DNA from 2 places in the Stenotrophomonas sp. UBA7606 genome. Region 2 is predicted to be linked to the other one. Evidence: predicted binding sites of a transcription regulator. Region 2 holds the regulator's gene; the other holds the start of a gene.
What was found. The regulator FliA, encoded in region 2, starts transcription of late flagellar genes. The targets are predictions, from matches to a motif close to TAAAGTTTNNCNNNCNNNGGCCGATAA.

Region 1 (6,011 bases), 140 kb from region 2:
GTCACCGCAGCGACCAAGGGGCGCAGATCCGCTGCCGTTCGGCCGCTTGCACCGGGCCTGCCGCCGGGGTCACTTGGGCTGGCGGATGGGCAGGACAATGCGGAAGCGCGAGCCCGCGCCGACGGTACTGTCCAGGTCGATGCGACCATGGTGCTTGTTGATGATGCCGTAGGAGATCGACAGGCCCAGCCCGGTGCCGCTGCCCACCGGTTTGGTGGTGAAGAACGGGTCGAAGATGCGCTGGCGCAGTTCCGGCGAAATACCGGCACCGTTGTCCTGGAACTCCACCCACACCTCATCACCGTCGACGCCGGTGCTGACAATGATGTTGCCGCGGTCGGCAATGGCGTGGCCGGCATTGAGCAGCAGGTTCATGTAGACCTGGTTCAGTTCCGACGGCAAGCACTCGATCATCGGCAGCTCGCCATAACGGCGCTCCAGGGTGACCTTGTACTTGAGCTCGTTCCAGATGATGTTGATGGTGGATTCCAGGCCTGCATGCAGGTCCACCAGCTTCCACGACTCATCGCGCCCGGAATAGGAGAAGTCCTTCAGGTCACGCACGATACGGGTCACGCGCTCGATGCCTTCGCGCGACTCGGCCATCAGCTGTGGCAGGTCACGGCTGATGAAATCGATGTCCAGGCGGTTGCGGATATCGTCGATTTCCGCGATCAAGGCCTTGGGGTCGGGCGCACGCAAGGCGCGCTCATAAGCCTCGATCACCGTGAACAGGCTGCGCAGGTATTCCTGCAGGCTGCCCAGGTTGGAATGCACGTAGCCGATCGGGTTGTTGATCTCATGCGCCACGCCTGCCGCCAACTGGCCGATCGAGGCCATTTTTTCCGATTGCAGCAATTTTTCCTGCGCGCCGTTCAATCGCAGGTAGGCCTGGCGGAGTTCGGCATGGCGTTGTTGCAGCTCGCGTTCGTAGTCTTCCGGCCCGTCGACATGCTGGAACAGCGCCAGATAGGCGTCGCCACCGGCATCGGCGTGGTGGTGCAGGTGCACGGTGATGACCCGCTCGCCCACCGGCAGGCTACCGGTCCAGTTGCCGGTCTCGCGGGCCTGCGGCAAGGCGAAAGGTGGCAGCAGTGTTTCCAGCTCGCGGGCCAGATTGGCAACGCTGGCAGCCTGTGCGCCAAACAGCTGGCGGGCCAAGCCATTGGCCATGCTGACCTCGAAGCGGCCATTGAACACCAACATGCCGTGCTGCACCCGTTCGCCCAACGCGCGCAGGGTGGCGGCCGATGGAATGGGGGCTAGCGAAGAATAATCTGATGCGTTCACGGGCAGCCGGCACAGCAAAGGTGGGGGCTGCCACTATAGCGGGATGAATGCGGACTGCGTTGCCCGCGCCCGATCAGGCCACGGCCAAGGGCCGCCGCGCGTGCACGGTCTGGGCCTGGCCCTTGGCGTCATAGGACGGGGCTGCCTCGCTGCGGCCAAGCTGGCGCAAGGCCCAGTTGACCTCACGGCGGCGCCGGGCCAGCAGCACGCCGTTGGCGTGGTTGCGTTCGGCCAGTTCCTTCAGGCGGTCGGCATTGTGCAGCGGCGGCTGCCGTTCCAGTTCGCGCAGGGCCTCCAGCTTTTTGCCGGTGGCCGCGACCAGCGCCGCCACGTCGTGTTCGATCAGCGCCCGCTGCTCGCCATCCAGCGCATCGCTCAGCCGCTCCAGCGGATCGCCCATGCTCAGGTTCATCCCTGCAGCTGCTGGTCCAGATCCAGCATGCGCGACGCGATTGCGTCCGGATTGATCTTGTAGCTGCCGTTCTCCAACGCCTCGCGCACGGCCTGGACCCGGGCCGGGTCGATGGCCGGGGCCGCCGACAACTCGCGCTGCACCGCCTGCAACTGGGTGGCTTCGCCGGTCAGGCGCACGCTGTCGGCCGATGCCACGGCCTGGGCCTTGGCTTCACCGGCGGCGGCCACCTTGGTGTTGATCGCGACGCTGCGCAACTGGGTTGCGGCTGCAATACCACCGTCGATTTTCTGGCTCATGTGATGGAGTCCTGATTCTGTACGAAAACTATAACGGCCGCGGCCGAGGGTTCTTTAGGGCTTTCAGCGACTGACCAGCACATCGCCGGTGGAGGTGGCCACACCCTGCATCACCCGCCGTGATGAAAGGTTCTCCACCGACACCCGCTCCCCCTCCCCGGCGTCCCCCAGGGCCTTGCCCGCCATCCGCACCTCAACCCCGCCACGGCGGGCCACCAGTGCCACGCTGTCACCGCGGCGGACAATGCGCGGGGCCACCAGGTCGTTGGCTGACAGCAGGCTGCCGGCGGCAAGGGCACGCCTGGCCACCCGGCCGACTGCAGCATCGGGCTGCGACAGCACGGCGCCGGCGATGCGGGCGGTATCACGCTTCACCGTACTTATATCGGCCAGACCCAGGGTTTCTCCAGCGGCCACACCACGGTTCAACACCAACACGCCCTGCTCGCGGCGCACCTTGACCGGCACGAACAGGCGCCAGCCCCCAGCCTGCGGGCAGGCAACCTCAACGGTGGTGTTGGCAGTGGCCCTGGCCTGCAGGGCTACCGGACAGGCCGGCAGCCGCAGCCCAGCGTCCACGCCGGCCTCTCCTTCCTCGCCCGGGGCCAGCGTGGTCAGCGCTGCGGCACGGATGCTCTCCACCGGCTGGAAGGCCATGGCCAACGCAGCCAGCGGCGACAACAGACACAAGAGAAGGAACAGGCGCATACGCAATGGCAACCGATCAGCTCGAACCTGCCGATACACAGGCAAGGGCTGTGCCAAACCCGCGGTCGCGACGGCACTCAAGTTGTCGGCCCCCGCCGCCGATACCGTCTGCATGTCACAAGACCTGCTCAACCGTATTGACCAGCGCACCCGTCTGGCCGGCCACAACCGGCTGGCATTGCTGTTGTTCCGCCTCGGCGGCCGTCAGCTTTTTGGCGTGAACGTGTTCAAGGTACAGGAAGTGCTGCGCCGCCCCTCCCTGTTCCAGGTGCCCGGCCTGCCCGCGCAGTTTGCCGGTGTTGCCGACGTCCGCGGGCGATCGGTGCCGGTGCTGGACCTGGGCCTGGCCATCGGCCACCCGGAGCGCGAGCCGGAGGCCGACACCGCCCCCGGCTACCTGGTGGTCACCGAGTTCAACCGTTCGGTGCAGGGGTTCCTGGTCAGCGGTGTCGAGCGCATCGTGAACATCGCGGTGGAGGACATCCACCCGCCGCCGGAGCTGGGCGCCGAATCGACCTACCTCACCGCGGTTACCCGTTTCCAGGGCGAGCTGATCCAGGTGATCGACGTGGAAAGCGTGCTGGCCGATATCGCCCAGCTGCGCAGCGAGGCCGTGCTCGACCCATCGATGGCGCTGCCGGCCGACGCCCCGCCCATGCAGGTACTGGTGGTGGATGATTCGCGGGTTGCGCGTCAGCAGATCCGCAGCGTGCTGGATCAGCTGGGGGTCAATGCGACCCTGCTGTCCGACGGCAAGCAGGCGCTGGAGCACCTGCTGCAGATCCATGCGGCCGGGGAGAACCCGGCCGAGCGCTACGCCATGGTGATCTCCGATATCGAGATGCCGGCGATGGACGGTTACACCCTGACGACGGAAATCCGCCGCCATCCGGGGCTGGCGGGGCTGTTCGTGCTGCTGCACACCTCCTTGTCAGGCGTATTCAACAACGCCATGGTGGAGCGCGTGGGCGCCAACGCCTTCGTGGCCAAGTACAGCCCGCACGAGCTGGCCGATTTCGTACTGCACCGGCTACGCGAGGTTGCCGAGGCGCAGTACGCCTGAGTTTCCGGCGCGGGCGGCCTGGATGCCCCGGCGTCGCTGCCTTCGGGCTGGGGTCGCTCGGGGCTGGCTGCTGGTCGGTCTCTGCCGAGCATGGGTCGGGATTGGCCGGTTGGCCTGTAAAGCCCCTGCCGAGCATGGCTCGGCACTACCTTTCGGGCCGGCGCTGTTCTGGCACGCGGCTTGCACCGCTCACGGCAACGATCCGTGGGAGGTGGCGCATGGCCAACCTGATTTCCGACTATCTGGGCGTCCATGCCCAGGCAATGCCACTGCGCGAGCAGCGCATGAAGCTGATTGCCAGCAACCTGAGCAATGCCGACACCCCCGGCTACAAGGCCCGCGACCTGGACTTTGACGCCGCCCTGCGCCAGGCCCAGGGCGTGGCTGGCAGCGGCGCCCTGACCGCCACCGCCGAGCAGCACTACGCCATCGCCAGCCCTGACGGCCTCAACCCGTTCCAGATATTGCGGGCCGGGGTTCAGCCCAGCCTGGACGGCAACACCGTCGACCCGGATACCGAACGCGCCGCCTATGGCCGCGCCGCGCTGGAGTACCGCGCCTCGCTGAGCTTCGTCGAATCCAAGGTCAAGACCATGTTGACCGCCATCACCGGCCAGTAAGGGAACGCCCATGAGCAACCTGCCCATCTTCGATATCGCTGGCTCGGCGCTGCAGGCGCAGTCGGTGCGCATGAGCACCATTGCCTCCAACCTGTCCAATGCCGATTCCATCGCCGGCTCACCCGAGGCGGTCTACAAGCCGCTGGAGCCGATCTTCCAGGCCGTCACCAGCCGTAACGACCCCAACCTGACCGGCGTGCAGGTCAAGGAAATCGCGCAGAGCGATGCCCCGCCGATCAAGCGCTACGAGCCCAATCATCCACTGGCCGATGGCGATGGCTACGTGTACTCGCCCGACGTGGACCCGGTGGCACAGATGGTCAACCTGATTTCCACCTCGCGTAACTACCAGGCTGGCGTGGAGATGCTCAGCACCGCCAAGGAACTGGCCCTGGCCACCTTGACGATGGGCCGCTGAGGCCCGCAACCCGGATACCCCCATGACCACCAGCGTCTCCAACGATCTCTACAGCTCGCTTGGCCTTACCGGCCAGACCAGTACCTCCACCAAGAAGAAAGACAGCCTGGACCAGGCGGACTTCCTGAAGCTGATGACCACCCAGTTACAGCACCAGGACCCGCTCAAGCCGATGGACAACAGCCAGATGGTCGCGCAGATGGCGCAGCTGTCCACCGTGCAGGGCATCAGCGACCTCAACAGCACGGTCGAGAGTTTCCAGACGGCGATGTCCAACGACCAGATCCTCAAGGGGGCCGGCCTGGTCGGCCACGACGTGCTGGTGCCTTCGGCCAAGCTCGCGCTGGAAGCCGAAGGCGGCACCCGCGGCACGGTGGCCGCACCTGGCGCCGGCACCGTCACCGTGGACATCACCGATGCCAACGGTGCCAAGGTGAAGAGTGTGACCGTGAACGCCGACGCTGCAGGTGAGGTCTCTTTTGAATGGGATGGCACCGACGCCGATGGCAAGCGCATGCCAGCCGGCAGCTACAGCATCACCGCCTCGCACACCGACAGCAGCGGCACCAACACCAAGCTCAGCACCTATGTGCAGGCTGAAGTGGAAAGCGTGACGGTCGGCACCGACGGCCTCTACCTCAACCTCAAGGGCCTGGGCTCTGCCCCGCTCGCCTACGTGCTCCGCGTCAGCTGAGCCGCCCCGAACCATCTTCCAGGAGTATCGCCATGGGTTTCAATGTCTCGCTGTCCGGCATCAACGCCGCCAACGCCGATCTGAATGTCACCGCCAACAACATCGCCAACGTCAACACCACCGGCTTCAAGGAGTCGCGTGCCGAGTTCGCGGACATGTTCAACTCCACCAGCTACGGCCTGGCCCGTAACGCGGTCGGCGCAGGCGTGCGCCAGAGCAACGTGGCCCAGCAGTTCGCGCAGGGCAACATCGACCAGACCGGACGCAGCCTGGACCTGGCCGTGGAAGGCGAAGGCTTCTTCACCCTGAGCATGAACGGCAGCCGCGTCTATTCGCGCGCCGGCAACTTCCAGACCGACAACAATGGCTATGTGGTCAATCCGCAGGGCGCCCGCCTGCAGGTGTTTGCCCCCAACGCAGATGGCACCCGCTTCGATGGCGCACTGACCGACCTGCAACTGCTCACCACCGACAGCCCGCCGCAGCAGACCAGCCGGGTCAACAGCA
Region 2 (11,940 bases):
TCGCCGTGCACGAGGCCAACAGCGGCACCGATCTCAACCAGCTGCTGCACAAGCTGGCCGACTACAAGCTGGTGCTTATCGACACCGCCGGCCTGGGCCAGCGCGACCGTGCCCTCACCGCCCAGCTGCAGTGGCTGCGTGCCGCCGGCCAGATCCGCACCCTGCTGGTGCTGCCGGCCAACACCAGCTTCCAGGACATGGATGAAGTGGTGCGCCGCTTCAGCGCCGCCAACCCGCAAGGGGTAGTGCTGACCAAGCTGGACGAGACCGGCCGCTTCGGGTCGGCCCTGTCGGTGGCCGTGGACCACCGCCTGCCGATCACCTGGGTGACCGACGGCCAGGACGTGCCGGAAGACCTGTACCGGGCCTCGGCCGCAAATCTTGTACTTCGCCTTGAAGATTTGCGCCGCGCGGCCGATATGCCCTGCAACCCGGAGTTGAACAATGCAGTCGCGTGAGTACGCCAAGCTGACCAATACCTTCCCGTTGTCGGCCACCCGCCGCGAGCCAGCCGGCCCGGTGCGCACCATCGCGGTGACCGGCGGCAAGGGCGGTGTGGGCAAAACGAACGTCTCGGCCAACCTGGCCGTGGCGCTTGCCGGCATGGGCAAACGCACCCTGCTGCTGGACGCCGACCTGGGCCTGGCCAACATCGACGTGGTGCTCGGCCTGCAGCCCAAGCACACCCTGGCCGACCTGGTCGCCGGGCGCGCCAGCCTGGAAGACGTCATCATCGAAGGCCCCAACGGCGTGCTGGTGGTACCGGCGGCTTCCGGTCGCCGCCACATGGCCGAGCTGCAGCCGGCCGAGCACGTGGGCCTGGTCAACGTGTTCTCCGAGCTGGAGCGCGACCTCGATGTGATGATCATCGACACTGCCGCCGGCATCAACGACAGCGTGTTGACCTTCTGCCAGGCCGCGCAGGACACCGTGGTGGTGGTCTGCGACGAGCCCGCCTCCATCACCGACGCCTACGCGCTGATCAAGGTGCTCTCGCGCGAGCGCGGTGTGGACCGCGTGCAGGTGGTGGCCAACATGGCCCGCGACCCCAACGAAGGCCGCGCCCTGTACGAAAAGCTGGTGCGTGTCTGCGAGAAGTTCCTCATCGATGTCTCGCTGAACTACCTGGGCTGCGTGCCGCAGGACGACTGGCTGCGCCTGTCGGTGCAGCGCCAGCAGCCGGTGGTGAAGCTGTACCCGTCCGCGCCGGCGGCGCTGGCCATCCAGGAGATCGCACGCCGCACCTCCCGTTGGCAGGCACCGACCGCACCGCGCGGTGGCGTCGAGTTCTTCCTGGAACGCATCCTCCAGCAGAAGGTGAGCGCATGAACAACGCCGCAGCCCAGTACCGTGAGGTCCAGCGCAACGCGGCCAATGACTGCATTGCCCGCCACGCCGACCTGGTACGCCGCATCGCTCATCACCTGGCTGCCCGCCTGCCCGCCAGTGTCGAGGTCGACGACCTGATCCAGGCCGGCATGATGGGTCTGATCGAAGCCTCGCGCAGCTACGACGCCGAGCAGGGCGCCTCGTTCGAGACCTATGCGTCCATCCGCATCCGTGGCTCGATGATCGACGAAATCCGCCGTGGCGACTGGGTGCCGCGTTCGGTGCACCGTCGTGCCCGCGATGCCGCCGCCACCATCCGCCGCCTGGAGCAGGCTTCCGGCCGTGCTGCCAGCGCCACCGAAGTGGCGCAGGCCATGGACATGCCGCTGCCCGAATACATGCGTCTGGTCGAAGACGCATCGCGTGGCCAGGTGCTGAGCCTGGAGTCGCGCATCGAGGATCAGGGCGAGCTGGATACCCCTACCACCGGCGGCCCCACCCCGCAGCAGATGCTTGAACGCAGCCAGTTCGGCGCCGAGTTGGGCAAGGCCATCGGCCTGCTGCCCGAGCGCGAGCAGCTGGTGCTGTCGCTGTACTACGAGCAGGAACTGAACCTGAAAGAGATCGGCGCGGTGCTCGGTGTGAGCGAGTCGCGGGTTTGCCAGATCCACGGCCAGGCGATGCTGCGCCTGCGTGGGCGGCTGAAGATTTTCGAGTCGGCCGACGCCGGGCTCGAGGAACACTAAGAGGAATATCTTTTGAACAAGAACATGCGCATCCTGATCGTCGACGATTTCTCGACCATGCGCCGCATCGTCAAGAACCTGCTCGGCGACCTGGGCTTCACCAACACCGCCGAAGCCGAGGACGGGCATGCCGCGCTGGCCCTGCTGCAGAGCCAGCCGTTCGATTTCGTGGTCACCGACTGGAACATGCCGGTCATGACCGGCATCGAGCTGCTCAAGGCCGTGCGTGCCGACCCCAAGCTCAAGACCCTGCCGGTGCTGATGGTCACCGCCGAAGCCAAGCGCGAGCAGATCATCGAGGCCGCCCAGGCCGGCGTCAACGGCTACATCATCAAGCCGTTCACCGCGCAGACCCTGGAAGAAAAGCTGGGCAAGATCTTCGAACGCCTGGCAGCGAGCGCCTGATGGACGATCTGGCGCAATCGCTGAGCGACAAATCGGCCCTGGTGCAACGCCTGCAGGATGCGCTTGCCGCGCTGGAAAGCGGTGACGAAGCGGCGTGGCGCCAGGAAATCGACGCGCTCGCAGCGCTGCGTACCCAGCCGATGATGGCCGGGCTGGGCCGCCTGGCCCGCGAGCTGGGCCAGGCCCTGGGCGAGCTGCCCAGCGTGCCCAGCGAAGCCGGCGAGTTGGACGACGCCTGCGCGCGCCTGGACCACGTGGTGGAGATGACCGAACAGGCCACCCATCGCACCCTGGACCTGGCCGAAGAGTGCCGTGCGCTGACCGAGCGCCTGCGTGCCGACGGGCTCAATGCCGACCAGGGCGAGATCCTGGACCGCATCCGCCACAACCTCACCGAGGTGGCCCTTACCCAGAGCTACCAGGACCTGACCGGGCAGATCATCCGTCGCGTTGTCGGCATCGTCCGGCGCGTCCACGAAGGCTTTGGCGCACTCGGCCTACCACCGCCGGAAGACCCGGCCCGCAACAACGGGCTGGCCGGTCCCGCGGTGGACGGCCTGGACCGCCACGCCGTGTCCCAGCATGACGCCGACGACCTGCTGTCGGACCTGGGGCTGTAAGCCATGAGCACGTTCGCCGACGACATCGCCGCCGATTTCATCCTCGAAGCGCAGGAGATCCTCGATCGACTCGGCGAGCAGCTGGTGACGCTGGAGCAGGCACCGGAAGATGCCGACCAGCTCAATGCCGTGTTCCGCGGCTTTCACACGCTCAAGGGCGGTGCCGGTTTTTTGTCGATCACGCCGATGGTCGAGCTGTGCCATGCCGCCGAGGAAGCCTTGGGCATGGCCCGCTCTGGCAAGGGCCAGCTGCTGGCACACCATTTCGACGCCGCCCAGCAATCACTGGATTGGCTGCAGGCCATGCTCGACGCGGTGTCCTCCGGCACCGAGCCCGGGCATGCGCCGGCCGCATTGATCGCCCAGTTCGACATGGGCAGCGCGCCTTCACCGGCACCGGTCAAAGCCGCAGCAGCGCCTGCCGGCAGTGATCTGATCAGCGAGGATGAATTCGAAGCCCTTCTCGATCAGTTGCACGGCACGGCCGCGCCAAGCGCTGTCGCCACAACCGCCGCCGATGACCTGATCAGCGAGGACGAGTTCGAAGCCTTGCTGGACAAGCTGCATGCCGGCGCTGCGCCCGGCGCAGGCACACCAGCGGCCGTGGCACCTGCCGCCGCGCCGGCGGCCGCCAGGCCCGCGCCCACGCCCAGCGCAGCCGCAGCACCACCTGCAGCCAAACCTGCCACCGCGAAAGCCGCCGAGCCCGAGCACACGGTGCGCGTGGATACCAAACGGCTGGACGCGATCGTCAACCTGATCGGCGAACTGGTGCTGTCGCGCAATCGGCTCAAGACACTGCGTACACGGCTCAAGGACGAAGAGCTGGACCGCGCCGTATCCACCCTGGACATCGCCACTGCACGCCTGCAATCGGCAGTGATGCGCACCCGCATGCAACCGGTGGGCAAGGTGTTTTCGCGCTTCCCAAAGGTGGCGCGTGATGTCGCCCGCTCCTTGCAGAAGGAAGTGGACCTGGAGTTGATCGGCGCCGACACCGAGCTGGACCGCAACCTGGTGGAAGCGCTGGCTGACCCCTTGGTGCACCTGGTCCGCAACGCCATCGATCACGGCGTGGAAGGCCCCGACCTGCGCGAAGCACAGGGCAAGCCGCGGATGGGCCGGGTACGCCTGTCTGCCCAGCAGGAAGGCGACTACGTCAGCATCGAAGTGCAGGATGACGGTGCCGGCATCGATCCCGAGCGCCTGCGCAACAAGGCACGCGAAAAAGGCCTGATCGACCCGGAAGCTGCCGCCCGCCTGAGCAGCGAGGAATGCCTGCACCTGGTGTTCCTGCCTGGTTTCTCGACCAAGCAGCAGGTGACCGACATCTCCGGCCGTGGTGTCGGCATGGACGTGGTGCAATCGCGCATCCGCGAGCTCAGCGGCCAGATCCAGATCCAGTCCGAACTGGGCCGTGGCAGCCGCTTCCTGATCCGCGTGCCGCTGACCCTGGCCATCCTGCCGACCCTGCTGGTGCAGGCCGGCGACGATGTCTACGCCCTGCCCTTGGCCCGTGTGATGGAGGTATTGCATGCCCCCGCCACCTCGCTGGGCTGGTTCGATGGCCGTGCCGTGCTGGACCGCAAGAGCCATACCCTGGCACTGGTGGACCTGCGCGACTGGCTCGGCGTTCCGCCCACCCCGTCCACCCTGCTGACCATCGTGGTGCTGCAGATGGGCGAAACCCGTTTTGGCCTGGTCGTCGACCAGGTGCGCGGCCGCGAGGAAGTGGTGATCAAGCCCCTGCCCCGCGCCCTGCGCGGCCTCAAGGGCTATGCCGGCGCCACCCTGATTGGCGATGGCCGCATGGCGCTGATCCTGGATGTGGATGGGTTGCGTGGAGGACAGGGGTGAGCGATCTCCTGATTGCACCGACAGCGTTCGCGATCCCGTCAGTCCCCTCTTTCGCCTGCGGGAGAGGGCGCCCCGCGAAGGGGCGGGTGAGGGGCGCTTTCAGCTTGTAACGCAGAAAGCTGCCCTCAGCCCCCCCCACTTCTCCCACACGCGGGAGAGGGGCTCAAGCAAAGCCCTGATTCAAGACCGCTCCAACCAGGCCGATATACGCACCATGGACCGACTCAGCATCATTGGACTCTTCCTCGCCCTCGCCTCGCTGGTGGGTGGCAGCATCCTCAAGGGCGCCGGCCTGTCCTCGCTGTGGTCACCGGCTGCGTTCGTGATCGTGATCGTCGGCACCGTCGCCGCCATCCTGCTGCACACCTCGCCTGCCGTGTTCAAGCACGCGTTCAAGATCGTGCGCTGGGTGATCCGCCCGCCGGCCAGCGACCGCCAGGCACTGGTGCAGCAGATCGTGGACTGGAGCAACATCGCCCGCCGCCAGGGCCTGCTCGGGCTGGAGCCACAGGTGGACCTGCAGGACGACCCCTTCATTCGCAAGGGCCTGCAGCTGGTGGTGGACGGGGTGGAACCGGAGACCATCCGCCACATGATGGAAATCGAACTGGGCAGCCAGGAGCAGCAGGACCTGGCCGCCACCAAGGTGTTCGAAGGCATGGGCATCTATGCGCCCACCCTGGGCATCATAGGCGCGGTGCTGGGCTTGATCGCGGTAATGAAAAACCTTGCCGACCCCAGCAAGCTCGGCCACGGCATCGCCGCGGCATTCACCGCCACCATCTATGGCATCGCCTCGGCCAACCTGTTGTTCCTGCCGGTCTCGGCCAAACTCAAGGGCGTTATCGCCAACAGCAGCCGCGAGCGCGAGATGGTCATCGAAGGCCTGATCGCCATTGCCCAGGGCGAGAACCCGCGCAATATCGAAAACAGCCTGGCCGGCTTCGTGAACTGAACCATGGCCCGTCGCAAGCACCACGAAGAGCACGCCAACCACGAAGCATGGGCCATCCCCTATGCCGACCTGATGACCCTGCTGCTCGCCTTCTTCGTGGTCATGTATGCCATTTCTTCATTGAACGAGGGCAAGTACCGGGTCATGGCCGATGCCCTGACCACTGCCTTCGGCGGCGCGCCGCGTACCATCACCCAGGTACAGGTAGGCAACATGCAGATCCAGGGTGGCGGCCACGACACTCCGTCGGTGATCCGCTCACCCAGCATGACCGGCGGTGCCATGGCCGACCCTACCCAGCTGCCATCGATGGCATCGCATATGCGCATGCCGGTTTCGGCCCATAACCGCGAGCAACTGGAACGCGCCGAGCGCCAGCTCGGGCAGATCGCCAACCGCCTGAGCGAAGCGCTGGCACCGCTGGTGAAGCAGGGTGTGATCACCGTGCGCCGCACCGAACTGTGGATCGAAGTGGAGATCAACAGCGACATCCTGTTCGGCACCGGTTCGGCCGCCCTCGACGCCGACGCCCGTGACACCCTGGGCAAACTGGCCGATGTGTTGCTGGACGCACCCAATGGGGTGCGCGTGGAAGGCCATACCGACAACCTGCCCATCGCCACCGCGCAGTTCCCGTCCAACTGGGAATTGTCCGCAGCCCGCGCCGCCAGCGTCGTGCATCTGTTTGCCGACCACGGCGTGCAACCGCAGCGCCTGGCGATGGTGGGCTATGGCGAGTTCCGCCCCCGCGAAAGCAATGACGCGGCGGCCGGGCGCAACCGCAACCGCCGGGTGATGGTCATCATCCTGGCCGACCAGGCCGGCGCCGCAAGCCTGCCTGCCAGTGCCACCGCCAGTGCGGAGGAGCCGGCGCCGAGCGGCGGCGGCAGCACGGCAGGCACTGCCAATGCCGGTGTACCGGCAGTAATTGAAGGAGTTCACTGATGCGTACCTGGGCCATTGCCAATCAGAAGGGTGGCGTCGGCAAGACCACAACCACGCTGTCGCTGGGCCGCGGCCTGGCCGCGCGAGGCTACAAGGTACTGCTGATCGATCTGGACCCGCACGCCTCGCTGACCCGTGCCTTTGGTGTTGCGGTGGAGCCAGTGCCGCAGGGCGTCCAGGAGCTGTTCGCCACCCCGCCCCACGCCATCGCCGAACTCAGCCGCAACAGCGCCATCCCCGGTCTGGATTACCTGTGCGCGCAAGCCTCGCTGGCGACGCTGGAGCGCCGTAGCGCCAACCAGCCGGGCCTCGGCCTTGCCCTGCAGCAGGCCTTGGCACGCCACGGCGAGCACCACGACTACATCCTGCTCGACTGTGCTCCCACGTTGGGCCTGCTGATGATCAACGCGCTGGCTGCTGCCGATCGCCTGATCATCCCCACCCAGGCCGAACCACTGGCGCTGCATGGCCTGGATGGCATGGTCCGCACCGGCGAAATGGTTGAGCGCTCGCGCAAGCGCCCGCTGCCGATCTCGGTGTTGCCCACCCTGTTCGACCGTCGCACCCGCGCTGGCAACGAGACCCTCAAGCTGATGCAGGACACCCACGGCCAACGCGTCTGGGAAGATGCCATCCCGGTGGACACCCGCATCTGCAACCCCGCGGCGCTCACCGTACCGCTGCTGGGCGACGATTATCCGGGACGCGGCATGGCCGCCTACCGCCGCGCCTTGGATTGGTTGCTGGCCGACGAGGCCGCGCAGCTGGAGCGCGCGGCATGAGCAGCAACGATGTGCTGGATGACTACCTGGGCGAGCTGCTGCGTGAAGCGGTTCCTGCGGCCGCACCGCCAACGCCGGTAGCAGCTGCCGTACCTGGTGATACGCCAGAGCTGGAAGCCGCCTTCGAAGCGGCGCTGGCCGAAATTGAGGCAGCCAAGGCCGTCGCTCCTGCCTCAACCTTGGTGCCCGGCGACACGCCCGAGCAGGAAGGCGCATTTGAGGCCGCGCTGGCCGGGGCGGACGCCACCACCAGCAAACCCGTTGCCGTACCCGCTGACAGTGATGCGCTGCAGGCCGCCTTCGACGATGCGCATGCTGCGGCGCTTGCCGCCAAGCAGGGCCGCGAACCCACCTGGGACGACCTTCCCGACGAAGTGATCTACGAGGCCAGCGCCGCCGAAAGCAGCGGCATGGCGCACAGCGACACGCCCAGCCTGCAGGCAGCCTTCGAGGTTGCCGCAGGGCGACCGGCGCCGTCAGTGGCACCGCGCTCCCACCCAGCGCTCGCCGTGCGCCCCACCAGCTGGCAGGAACTGCAGGCACAGGCCCAGCGCCCGCCTACGCCGACCGCACACCAACGCCGCGCCAGTGAGCGCGCCTCGCGCTGGCTGCGCCTGCGCTGTGGCCAGCAGACCTATGCGCTGGAATTGTTGAAGGTGCAGGAAGTGGTATTGCCGGTGCCGTTGCTGGCGTTACGCGGCACTGGTGCTTCGATGCTGGGCATCATGAACCTGCGCGGCCAGGTCGTGCCGGTGATGGACCTGTGCACCCACCTGGGCATGGCCAGCTCCGCAGAGGATGGCCAGACCCGCATCGTGGTGCTGGAGGAGAACGGCGAAACACTGGGCCTGCGCGTGTCGGCGGTGGAAGACGTGGCCAGCCTCACCGATTCGCAGATAGAGCCCCCGGACACCGCACGCATCTGCCAGATATCCAACGAACTTTTCCGCGGGGTCGCCCGCCTGGGTGCGCAACCGATGATCCTGCTCGACGCCACCCGCCTGCTGCAGTGATTGCAAGCACCGCTTGCACAGACCCGGCGTCCTCCTCTCATGCCACCGGCGCGAGCGGTGCGCAGCCTCCTGCAGGGGGCTCGTTCAGGCAATACGTTCGGCGCAGCCTGGGGGAAGGCCGGGAAGGCTGCCATCTGCGGCCCGCAGCAGGAGTGTGCCGTAGTTAACACTATCAATCGTCTCCCTAAAGTTACCCGCGTGAGCGCCGCTATCCCTCCCAGTAACGTTTGTCCGGAGCAACGATGAGCACTGTGGCCCTGTCGCAGGATCTCGGTATCGAGTCCACCAGCGACCTGAAGCAACAACTGGCCCCGCACCTGGCCCAGGCCGGGGAACTGCGGCTGGACGCCGGCCAGGTCAGCCGCGTGCACACCGCCGCCATGCAGGTGCTGTGCGCCTTCGTGCTGGCGCGGCGCCAGGCCGGGCACGGCACCGTCTTCGACAATGTTACCGATACCTTCCGTGACGCCGCGCGCCTGCTCGGTGTCCTCCAGGCCCTTGGCCTGGAAGCAACCCCTGACACATTGAAATCTGTGGAGAACGCTGCATGAGCGCACGAATCCTGGTGGTGGATGACTCGGCGTCGATGCGCCAGATGGTCGCATTCGCCCTCACCTCGGCCGGCTTTTCGGTTGAAGAAGCCGAAGATGGCGCCGTGGCCCTGGGCCGCGCCAAGGGCCAGCGCTTCAACGCGGTGGTCACCGACGTCAACATGCCGAACATGGACGGCATCTCGCTGATCCGCGAACTGCGCCAGCTGCCGGACTACAAGTTCACCCCGATGCTGATGCTCACCACCGAGTCCGCCGCCGACAAGAAATCCGAGGGCAAGGCTGCCGGTGCCACCGGCTGGCTGGTCAAGCCGTTCAACCCGGAACAGCTGGTCGCCACCGTACAGAAAGTCCTGGGCTGATACGCCCACCTGCCCCACCCGATCGGATACCGCGCCATGAGCATGGACCTGCAACGTTTCCACGCCACCTTCTTCGAGGAAAGCCGCGAAGGGCTGGATGCGATGGAAGCTGGGCTGCTGGCGCTGGAAGACGGCGTGCAGGACCCGGAAGTCATCAACTCGGTGTTCCGTGCCGCCCACTCGATCAAGGGCGGCGCCGGCACGTTCGGCTTCGAGGCGATCGCCGCGCTGACCCACGTGCTGGAAACCCTGCTGGACGAGCTGCGCGCCGGCAAGCGCGCCTTGGAAGGCACCGCGGTCGACGCCATGCTTGCATCGGTGGACGTGCTGCGCGCCCTGCTGCGCGAGGCCGAGCATGGCCAAGCAGCCGACCCGGCGGCCGTCAAGGCCGTCACCGACCGTCTGCAGGCGGTGCTGGCAGGCACTGCCCCCGTCGCCGCGGCAGCGGCCAAGCAGGACGAAACACCGGACGCCTGGCAGATCGGCTTTGTACCTGCCCCTTCACTGTTCATGAGCGGCAATGATCCGCTGCGCATCATCCGTGAACTGGAAACCCTGGGTGCACTGCATGTGGAGCCGCGCATGGAGCGGTTGCCTGGCTTCGAGCAGTTGGATCCGCTGGAAGCCTACCTGGCCTGGGATCTGGGCCTGGTTGGCAAGGTGCCGCGCAGCCGCATCGAAGACACGTTTGCCTGGGTGGTCGACGACTGCGAACTCGACATCCGCCCGGCCGCCCCGCCCAGCCTGGCGGTAACAGCCCCTGAGCCCACAGCCGCCGCCGTCACTGCCGCCACCGCCGAGCCCGCGAAGGCGGCAACAGGCAACAATCACGACGCCGAAACCTCCATCCGCGTCAGCGTGGACAAGGTGGACGCACTGATCAACCTGGTTGGTGAGCTGGTCATTACCCAGGCCATGCTCAAGCAGGTGTCCGGCGGCCTGGACCCGGTGCATGCCGAGCGCCTGTTCGCGGGCCTGGATCTGCTGGAACGCAATACCCGTGACCTGCAGGAGGCCGTCATCGGCGTGCGGATGTTGCCGGTGGACGCGGTGTTCCGTCGCTTCCCCCGCCTGGTCCGCGACCTGTCCAGCCGCCTCGGCAAGCAGGTGCGCCTGCGCACCATCGGCGAAGGTACCGAGCTGGACAAGGGCCTGATCGAGAAAATCGCCGACCCACTGGTCCACCTGGTACGCAACTCCATCGATCACGGGCTGGAGATGCCGGATGTCCGCCGCGAGGCCGGCAAGGACGAAACCGGCACCATCACCCTGGCCGCGTCACACCAGGGCGGCCATATCGTGATCGAGGTCAGCGATGACGGCCGCGGCCTCAACCGCGACAAGATCCTGGCCAAGGCCAGCGAGCGCGGCATCAGCATTCCCGACAGCCCGACCGACGCGCAGGTCTGGGACCTGATCTTCCAGCCGGGTTTCTCCACCGCCGATGCAGTCACCGAGCTGTCCGGTCGCGGCGTTGGCATGGACGTCGTACGCCGCAACATCCAGGCCCTGGGCGGCGAAGTGCAGCTGGAAAGCCGCACCGGTGCCGGCACCCGCGTATTGATCCGACTGCCGCTGACCCTGGCTATCCTCGATGGCATGACGGTATCGGTGGCCGGGGAAACCCTGATCCTGCCATTGGCCTACGTGCTGGAAGCCTTGCAGCCGCAGGCCGACGACATCCGCACGATGGCCGGCGAAGGTCGCGTATTAAGGGTCCGCGGTGAGTACCTGCCAATCCTGTCGCTGGGCGACTACTACGGCTACCCCGGCAATGCCACTTCCGATCCGTTGGTGGTCGTGGTGGAAGGCGATGGCCAGAAGATCGCGCTGGAAGTGGACGAACTGCTGGGCCAGCAGCAGGTTGTGGTCAAGAACATCGAGAACAACTACCGTCGCATCAGTGGCGTGTCTGGTGCCACCATCCTGGGTGACGGCCGGGTCGCCCTGATCGTCGATATCGGGGGCCTGGTGCGTTCGCTGCGCGCCCCGCAGGCCGCCTGACCTGCCCGTGGCAGAAGCGGCGCAAGCCGCGACGCCCACTTTCCAAGCCCGCTGCGCCCTGCCCTGTAGCAACGGCGCAGGGCGCGAGCGCATAGGCGCACCCCTCCTGCAGTTGCTCCACACGCCAGCCTGAAGTCGCTGTGCAGCGCGCTTGGCAAAAACGCCTTACCCAAGCCTGCAATAAACGCTTAAGAACCACCGCCATCGCGCCGATACCGCTGACCAAGACGGTACGCAAGACTTCGCCACGGCCCATTTCGGCCCTTCTCGATCCCGCCCGCGACCTGCGGCTGCGGCACTACCTGCACGCCATCGGAGGCGTTCGCAATGAACTGGTTCAGAAATCTATCCATCACGCGCAAGCTGGTTTT

Region 1: a site for FliA is predicted at 2,788-2,814, ahead of B2527_RS18610 (chemotaxis protein). Genes of this name have one in related genera too.

What each region holds. Positions count from the first base shown of each region.
Region 1 covers NZ_DLJW01000133.1:1,145-7,155, reverse strand. Annotated here, with positions in the region: gene B2527_RS18630 (ATP-binding protein) at 70-1,290, opposite strand; gene B2527_RS18625 (flagellar protein FlgN) at 1,364-1,702, opposite strand; gene flgM (flagellar biosynthesis anti-sigma factor FlgM) at 1,699-2,001, opposite strand; gene flgA (flagellar basal body P-ring formation chaperone FlgA) at 2,065-2,709, opposite strand; gene B2527_RS18610 (chemotaxis protein) at 2,822-3,772, shown strand; gene flgB (flagellar basal body rod protein FlgB) at 3,991-4,392, shown strand; gene flgC (flagellar basal body rod protein FlgC) at 4,403-4,810, shown strand; gene B2527_RS18595 (flagellar hook capping FlgD N-terminal domain-containing protein) at 4,833-5,504, shown strand; gene flgE (flagellar hook protein FlgE) at 5,537-6,011, shown strand, end outside.
Region 2 covers NZ_DLJW01000133.1:134,662-146,601, forward strand. Annotated here, with positions in the region: gene flhF (flagellar biosynthesis protein FlhF) at 1-458, shown strand, start outside; gene B2527_RS19140 (MinD/ParA family protein) at 445-1,329, shown strand; gene B2527_RS19145 (RNA polymerase sigma factor FliA) at 1,326-2,075, shown strand; gene cheY (chemotaxis response regulator CheY) at 2,088-2,480, shown strand; gene B2527_RS19155 (protein phosphatase CheZ) at 2,480-3,100, shown strand; gene B2527_RS19160 (chemotaxis protein CheA) at 3,104-4,957, shown strand; gene B2527_RS19165 (flagellar motor protein) at 5,172-5,912, shown strand; gene motD (flagellar motor protein MotD) at 5,916-6,857, shown strand; gene B2527_RS19175 (ParA family protein) at 6,857-7,639, shown strand; gene B2527_RS19180 (chemotaxis protein CheW) at 7,636-8,652, shown strand; gene B2527_RS19185 (STAS domain-containing protein) at 8,895-9,203, shown strand; gene B2527_RS19190 (response regulator) at 9,200-9,565, shown strand; gene B2527_RS19195 (chemotaxis protein CheA) at 9,602-11,569, shown strand; gene B2527_RS19200 (methyl-accepting chemotaxis protein) at 11,897-11,940, shown strand, end outside.